2 regions of the Burkholderia sp. BCC1999 genome follow, and region 2 is predicted to be linked to the other one. Evidence: predicted binding sites of a transcription regulator. Region 2 holds the regulator's gene; the other holds the start of a gene.
The links. The regulator HrcA, encoded in region 2, represses chaperone genes, less so after heat shock. The targets are predictions, from matches to a motif close to TTAGCACTCNNNNNNNNNGAGTGCTAA.
Positions count from the first base shown of each region.

Region 1: a site for HrcA is predicted at 2,106-2,132, ahead of U5809_RS09245 (co-chaperone GroES). Genes of this name have one in related genera too.

Region 1 is NZ_CAJPHP010000005.1:217,994-222,194, forward strand. Features, by position in the region: gene groL (chaperonin GroEL) at 52-1,692, opposite strand; gene U5809_RS09245 (co-chaperone GroES) at 1,739-2,032, opposite strand; gene U5809_RS09250 (carbohydrate porin) at 2,713-4,179, shown strand.
Region 2 is NZ_CAJPHP010000031.1:20,120-24,320, reverse strand. Features, by position in the region: gene recN (DNA repair protein RecN) at 1-972, opposite strand, end outside; gene U5809_RS31465 (NAD kinase) at 992-1,894, opposite strand; gene hrcA (heat-inducible transcriptional repressor HrcA) at 2,026-3,048, shown strand; gene hemH (ferrochelatase) at 3,184-4,201, shown strand, end outside.

The DNA.
Region 1 (4,201 bases), on a different contig from region 2:
TGGCTGGAACGCGCATCGCTGCGCGCTCCGGACATCATCGACCGAAGTCGATTACATGTCCATGCCCATGCCGCCCATGCCGCCCGGCATGCCGCCCGGCATCGGTGCGTCTTCCTTCGGCAGTTCTGCGACAGCTGCGTCCGTCGTCAGCAGCAGGCCTGCAACCGAAGCTGCGTTCTGCAGTGCGGTACGCGTGACCTTGGTCGGGTCGACGACGCCGGCTTCAACCATGTCGACGTACTCGCCCGTTGCTGCGTTGTAGCCGTAGTTGCCCGTACCTGCAGCAACTGCCGCCACCACGACGCTGGCTTCTTCGCCGCCGTTCGTGACGATCTGGCGCAGCGGCTCTTCCATTGCGCGCAGCACGATCTTGATGCCGGCGTTCTGGTCGGCGTTCGCGCCGGTCAGGCCTGCGATCGCGGTGCGAGCGCGGATCAGCGCAACGCCGCCACCTGCCACGATGCCTTCTTCAACAGCTGCGCGCGTTGCGTGCAGTGCGTCTTCGACACGTGCCTTCTTTTCCTTCATTTCGACTTCGGTCGCTGCGCCGACCTTGATCACTGCAACACCGCCGGCCAGCTTGGCCACGCGCTCTTGCAGCTTTTCGCGGTCGTAGTCCGACGTCGCTTCTTCGATTTGCGCGCGCACTTGCTTCACGCGTGCTTCGATGTTCACGGCTTCGCCTGCGCCGTCGATGATCGTCGTGTTTTCCTTGCCCACTTCGATGCGCTTCGCCTGGCCCAGTTCTGCCAGCGTTGCTTTCTCGAGCGTCAGGCCGGTTTCTTCGGCGATCACTTGGCCGCCGGTCAGGATCGCGATGTCTTCCAGCATCGCCTTGCGACGATCGCCGAAGCCAGGCGCCTTGACCGCAACGGTCTTCAGGATGCCGCGGATGTTGTTCACGACCAGCGTTGCGAGCGCTTCGCCTTCGATGTCTTCAGCGATGATCAGCAGCGGACGGCCAGCCTTCGCGACTTGCTCGAGTACCGGCAGCAGATCACGGATGTTCGACACCTTCTTGTCGTGCAGCAGCACGAACGGGTTGTCGAGGACGGCGACTTGCTTTTCCGGGTTGTTGATGAAGTACGGCGACAGGTAGCCGCGGTCGAATTGCATGCCTTCGACGACGTCGAGTTCGTCGGCCAGCGACTTGCCGTCTTCGACGGTGATGACGCCTTCCTTGCCGACCTTGTCCATCGCTTCAGCGATGCGATCGCCGATCGACGTGTCGCTGTTCGCCGAGATCGAGCCGACCTGTGCGATTTCCTTGTTCGTCGTGCACGGCTTGCTGATCTTCTTCAGCTCTTCGACAGCCGCTGCGACTGCCTTGTCGATGCCGCGCTTCAGGTCCATCGGGTTCATGCCCGATGCGACGTACTTCATGCCTTCGCGAACGATCGATTGCGCGAGGACGGTTGCCGTCGTCGTGCCGTCGCCTGCGTTGTCGCTGGTCTTGGAAGCAACTTCCTTGACCATTTGCGCGCCCATGTTCTGGAGCTTGTCCTTCAGCTCGATTTCCTTCGCGACCGACACACCGTCCTTGGTGACCGTCGGGCCGCCGAAGCTGCGCTCGAGCACCACGTTGCGGCCCTTCGGACCCAGCGTGACCTTGACTGCGTTGGCGAGAATGTTCACGCCTTCGACCATCTTCGAACGGGCGGAATCGCCGAATACGACGTCTTTAGCTGCCATCTTCTAACTCCTTGAATTCTTGGGAATATGTACCGTCGGTGGACGCTTAGTTAGCGTTGACCACGGCCATGATGTCTTCTTCGCGCATGACCAGCAGTTCCTGGCCGTCGACCTTGACGGTCTGGCCTGCGTACTTGCCGAACAGGACGCGATCGCCGACCTTCACGTCGAGCGCGATCGGTGCACCCTTGTCGTCACGCTTGCCCGGGCCGACCGCGAGGATCTCGCCTTGATCCGGCTTTTCAGCAGCGGCTTCGGGGATCACGATGCCCGAGGCGGTCTTGGTTTCCTGATCCAGGCGCTTGACGATCACGCGATCGTGCAAAGGACGAAGGTTCATATTCACTCCTCTCTTGACTGAGATTGAAGAACGCTTAGGGAATCTGCCCGGCGGATCGCCCGGCAGAGAATTGTTAGCACTCTCGTGCAGCGAGTGCTAATTATATGGACGGGTTTTGACAAATTCAAGAAGGGGAGCCGGACGAATTTTCAACGCGGCCCGGCAGCAGGAAAAACACCCGAAAATCACAAAAAACCCTTTCAAAACAAAACCCTGACCCACGCCACCCGGCCTGACAGGCAGGCCCGCGCGACCTGCGAATCGCATCCAGCCCCGTTTGGACACCGGGTAAGCACGGAGTTCCTGCGACCGGCGACATCGCATCGAAAAGCCCGCGCAGGCGTCGATTCCGTCCGCCGCAACGCGGCCGTTCACCCTGCCCGGCGACCGTCGCGCCCCCTGTCCAGCGATCCATCGCTCCGCATCGAAGCATTCATTTTCATTACGCCGATATTTACGTTTTTATTCCATGAAAACACCCGCCGGGCCCCGTCCGTAAGCCCTCCCATTACATTCAGTAATTTAGATGCGAATCATTCTCGTTTACATTGACATTCCCATTCGAGACTCCTACGATGCGCCGCGTTGCGCTCTTCTTCATGCCCTGGCCGATCGGTGCCGAGCGTCGGGACAGCGACCGACAAGCAGGACTCCAAACCAATTAGAACCAGGGATTTGATATGAAGGTTGCGTCGTTCCATGGAGACCGCGTCCGCGCCCGGATGCGCCCCGCCGCCTGTGCGGCCGTCCTCGCATGCGCCTCGTTCGCGAGCGGCGCTGCGTTCGCCGCCACGCCGGTCGACGCGCAGCCCGAAGCGCCCGAGGCCGACCTCACGATCCAGGCGAAGCCGACCGACATGTGGACCGGCATCTGGACGCGCCAGAGCCTGCTCGGCGACATGGGCGGCATCCGCCCGTGGCTCGGCAAGTACGGTGCGACGCTGCAGATCACCGAAACCAGCGAATACCTCGCGAACCTGCGCGGCGGCCTGAACCGCGGCGGCGCCTACGACGGACTGACGACGGCCACGTTGACGGTCGACACGCAGAAGGCGATCGGCTTGGCCGGCGGCACGTTCAACGTCAGCGCGCTGCAGATCCACGGCACCAACCTGAGCGCGCGCAACCTCGGCACGCTCAACACCGCGAGCGGCATCGAGGCGCAGGACACGACGCGCCTGTGGGAGCTCTGGTACCAGCAGTCGTTCCTCGACAAGCGCGTCGACGTGAAGATCGGCCAGCAGAGCCTGGATCAGGAATTCATGGTCAGCACGTATGCGAACACGTTCGTCAACACGATGTTCGGCTGGCCCGCGCTGCCGTCGTACGATCTGCCGAACGGCGGCCCCGCCTATCCGCTCGCCGGCCTCGGCGTGCGCGTGCGCGCGCAGATCACGCCGAAGCTCACCGCGCTCGCGGGCGTGTTCGACGGCGATCCGCTCGGCAACAACCCGAGCAACCTGAGCGGCACGAACTTCAACCTGCACAACGGCACGCTCTATATCGGGGAGCTGCAATACGCACTGAACCAGCCGTCCGACGGCGAAATGGATACCGGGCACTCGAACGGGCTGCCGGGCACCTACAAGATCGGCGTCTGGTATCACAACGGCCGCTTCGCGGACCAGAGCACCGGCACCGACGGGCTGTCGCTCGCCGATCCGGCGTCGAACGGCAACGCGCAGCAGCATCACGGCGACTACAGCTTCTACGCGGTGGCCGACCAGATGATCTGGCGCCCCGACCCGACCGGCCCGAGGAGCCTCGGCGTGTTCGCACGCGTGATGGGCGCGCCGGGCGACCGCAACCTCGTGAGCTTCGCGGCCAACGCGGGCATCGTGCTGAAGGCGCCGTTCGAAGGCCGCGACAACGACAGCGTCGGCCTCGCCGTCACGTACATCCAGGTCGGCAGCCACGTGACCGACCTCGACCAGGCCGCGCGGACGTTCGCGGCCGGCCCGTACGGCGTACGCACCCGCGAGACGACCGTCGAGGCGACCTACCAGTACCAGATCAACCCGTGGTGGGTCATCGCGGCCGATGCGCAGTACACGTTCAACGCCGGCGCGGGCCAGAACCCGAGCGACGCAACCCAGCCGCTACGCAACACGTTCGTGCTCGGCGCGCGCACGACGATCACGTTCTGAGCACCGCGTACACGCTACCCGC
Region 2 (4,201 bases):
CGCATGTTCCTCGTGGAGCGTGTCGGGCGGCAGCCGGAACTTGCGGGCGGTCGAGTGCAGCGCATCGAGGCGCGTCTCGACCTGCGCGAGCCGCTCGGGATCGAGATCGACGCGCTGCGCGTAGTGCGACAGCGAATAGACGGCTTCCTGCAGCTGGATCTCGGCCGGTTCGAGCGACGCGAGCGCGTCGCCGAGCGTGGTGTCGTAGTCGGCCAGGCTGCGCAGTTTCGACACGATCGCGCCGAGTTGCGCGAGCATCGCATCGTCGGACTCGGACAGCGCGTTGAGTGCGCCGCGCACGCCTTCGATCAGGTTCGCCGAATGCGACAGTCGCTTGTGCTCGTTGCTGACTTCGTCCCATTCGCCGGGCTGCGGCGCGAGCTTGTCGAGCTCGGCGAGCTGCCACGCGAGCTTTTCGCGTTCGAGTTGCAGCTCGCGCTCGTGCGCCTTCGCGGCGTCGATCGCCTGCGTCGCGTCGCGCCACACGCGCCAGGCACGTGCGACGTTCGCCGCATCGGCGACGAGCCCCGCGTGCGTATCGAACAGCTCGCGCTGCGCGTCGGGCCGCATCAGCAGCTGGTGCGCGTGCTGGCCATGGATGTCGACGAGCATCTCGCCGAGTTCGCGCAGCTGCGCGAGCGTCGCGCTGGTGCCGTTGATGAACGCACGCGAACGGCCGTTTGCGTCGATCACACGGCGCAGCATCACGGTGTCCTCGGTGTCGAACGCGTGTTCGTCGAGCCAGCGCGCGACGCGGTCGTGCGGCGTGAATTCGGCCGTGATGTCGGCGCGGCCGCAGCCGGTGCGCACGACGCTCGCGTCGGCGCGTTCGCCGAGCGCAAGGGCAAGGGCGTCGATCAGGATCGATTTCCCGGCGCCTGTTTCGCCGGAAAAGACGGAAAAGCCGCTGTCGAATTCGAGATCGAGCGCGGCGACGATGACGAAGTCGCGGATCGAGAGGTGGCGGAGCATGATGTGGGGCGGGGTGGCGTCAGGACGCCTTGTCGTCTTCGTTCGAGGCGTGTTCGTTCCAGTGCAGCTTCTTGCGCAGCGTCGCGTAATAGCTGTAGCCGATCGGGTGCAGGAACGGCACCGTGTGCTTCGAGCGGCGCACCTCGATCGTATCGTTCAGTTCGAGCGACGTGAACGACTGCATGTCGAAGTTTACGTTGACGTCACGTCCGCCGACGATCTGGATCGCGATTTTCGAATCGTCGGGCAGCACGATCGGCCGGTTCGACAGCGCGTGCGGTGCGATCGGCACGAGCACGATGCCCGCCAGCTGCGGATGGAGGATCGGGCCGGCCGACGACAGCGCGTAGGCGGTCGAGCCGGTCGGCGTCGCGACGATCAGGCCGTCCGAACGCTGGTTGTACATGTACCGGCCGTCGACCGACGCGCGCAGCTCGACCATCCCGGAGAAGCCGCTGCGGTTCACGACGACGTCGTTGAACGCGAGTGCGTGGTAGATCGGTTCGCCGTCGCGCATGATCCGCGCCTCGAGCAGCGCGCGCTCCTCGCGCTCGAACTTGCCGGACAGCAGCACCGGGACGAGCGTGTGCATGTCGGCGGCCGCGATGTCCGTAATGAAGCCGAGCCGCCCGTGGTTGATCCCGATCAGCGGGGTCCGGTACGGCGCCAGCTGGCGGCCGATGCCGAGCATCGTGCCGTCGCCGCCGAGCACGACCGCCACGTCCGCACGCGCCCCGATTTCGGCCGGGGTGAGCGCCGGGTAGCCGGTGATGCCGATCTCGCGCGCGGTATCGCCTTCGAACACGACCTCGAAGCCGAGCTTCGCGAGGCTGGCAGCCAGCGTGGCGAGCGGTTCGGCGATCACGGGCGTGTTGCTCCGGCCGACGAGCGCGACAGTATTGAACTGATTACCGGTTTTCATGCCGGCATTACACCATAGCTCGTTGACGAAAAGAACCGGCCGCGCGCCGACGGGGCCGGATCGGGCCGGCCCGCGCAACGGTGGGCGACGCCACTCGCCGCGGTCGCGCGGTTGCGCTAAAATTTTCCACCATGCTAGATCCTCGCGCACGAACCCTCCTGAAAACCCTGATCGAACGGTATATCGCCGACGGTCAGCCAGTCGGATCGCGCACGTTGTCCCGTTACTCCGGGCTCGAGCTGAGCCCGGCGACGATCCGCAACGTGATGTCCGACCTGGAGGAGCTCGGCCTCGTGTCGAGCCCGCACACGTCGGCCGGCCGCGTGCCGACGCCGCGCGGCTACCGGCTGTTCGTCGACACGATGCTGACGGTCGAGGTGCCGATCGACGCCGAGGCCGTCGCGCGGCAGGTACAGAACACGCTGCAGGCCGGCGAGCCACAGCAGCGTGTGGTCGCGGCCGCCGCGAGCGTGCTGTCGAACCTGTCGCAGTTCGCGGGCGTCGTGCTGACGCCGCGCCGCAGCCACGTGTTCAAGCAGATCGAGTTCATGCGCCTGTCCGACAAGCGCATCCTGCTGATCATCGTCACGCCCGAGGGCGACGTGCAGAACCGGATGCTCGCCACGCCGCGCGACTATTCGCCGTCGCAGCTGACCGAGGCGTCCAACTACATCAACGCGCATTTCGCCGGCTTGTCGTTCGACGAGGTGCGCCGCCGCCTGCGCGACGAGATCGACCAGTTGCGCGGCGACATGACCACGCTGATGCACGCGGCCGTGACGGCCAGTACCGAGGTGCCCGACACCGAGGACACCGTGCTGATTTCCGGCGAGCGCAACCTGCTCGAAGTGGCGGATCTTTCGTCCGACATGGCGCGGCTGCGCAAGCTGTTCGACGTGTTCGACCAAAAGACGGGCCTCCTGCAACTGCTCGACGTGTCGAGCCACGCCCAGGGCGTGCAGATCTTCATCGGCGGAGAATCGACGCTCGTGCCGATCGAGGAAATGAGCGTCGTCACCGCGCCGTACGAGGTGAACGGGCAGATCGTCGGCACGCTCGGCGTGATCGGCCCGACCCGCATGGCGTACAACCGCGTGATACCGATCGTCGACATCACCGCGCGCCTGCTGTCGCTCACGCTGAGCCAGCAATAGCCGGCGATCGGCAACCTGATCCCGCCCCGTCATCGTGTCGCAATGCCGCACGCGCCGACAGTCGGCCGAACGGTACGGGGTGGCCCGCTATAATTGAGAGCCGTCCGGTCCCGTGCCCCGAGCACGTTCTTGCCCATGCGTTTCGATCTTGAGCCGCCTTCGAGCATCGCGGCCGCCCATCGCATCGGTGTGCTGCTGATCAATCTCGGCACGCCCGACGCACCCACGCCGCGCGCGGTGCGGCGCTACCTGGCCGAATTCCTGTCGGATCCGCGAGTCGTCGAGATTCCGCAGGCCGTCTGGCAGGTGCTGCTGCGCACGCTGATCCTGCCGCTGCGCGGCCGCGCGTCCGCGAAGAAATACGCGGCCGTCTGGATGCCCGAAGGCTCGCCGCTGCGCGTCCATACCGAGCGCCAGACCGACGCCGTGCGGCACCTGCTCACGTCGAACGGCTATCACGTGATGGTCGACTACGCGATGCGCTACGGCAGCCCGAACATTTCGCACGCACTCGCGCAGTTCAAGCGCGCGGGCGTCGAGCGCGTGTTGCTGATGCCGATGTATCCGCAATATTCGGCGTCGACCACGGCCACCGCCTTCGATGCCGCCTTCGACGCGCTCGCGCGCATGCGCAACCAGCCGGAAGTGCGCACCGTGCGGCATTACGCCGACCATCCGGCCTATATCCACGCGCTGGCCGAGCAGGTGCGCCAGTACTGGGCGCAGCACGGCCGGCCCGACTTCGCGGCCGGCGACAAGCTCGTGCTGAGTTTCCACGGCGTGCCGAAGCGCACGCTCGACCTCGGCGACCCGTATCACGACCAGTGCCAGCAGACGGGCGCGTTGCTGATGGCTGCGCTCGGACTGTCGACGACCGAATGCCGTGTCACGTTCCAGTCACGCTTCGGCAAGGCCGAATGGCTTCAGCCCTACACCGCACCGACGCTGCGCGAGTTCGGCGAGGCCGGCGTGCGGCGCGCCGACGTGTTCTGTCCCGGTTTTACGGCCGATTGCCTGGAGACGATCGAGGAGATCGGCATGGAAGTGCGCGACGAGTTCCTGGCCGGCGGCGGCAAGACATTCCACCGCATTCCGTGCCTGAACGGCGCGCCCGCATGGATCGGCGCACTCGGCGAGATCGTCGCCGAGAATC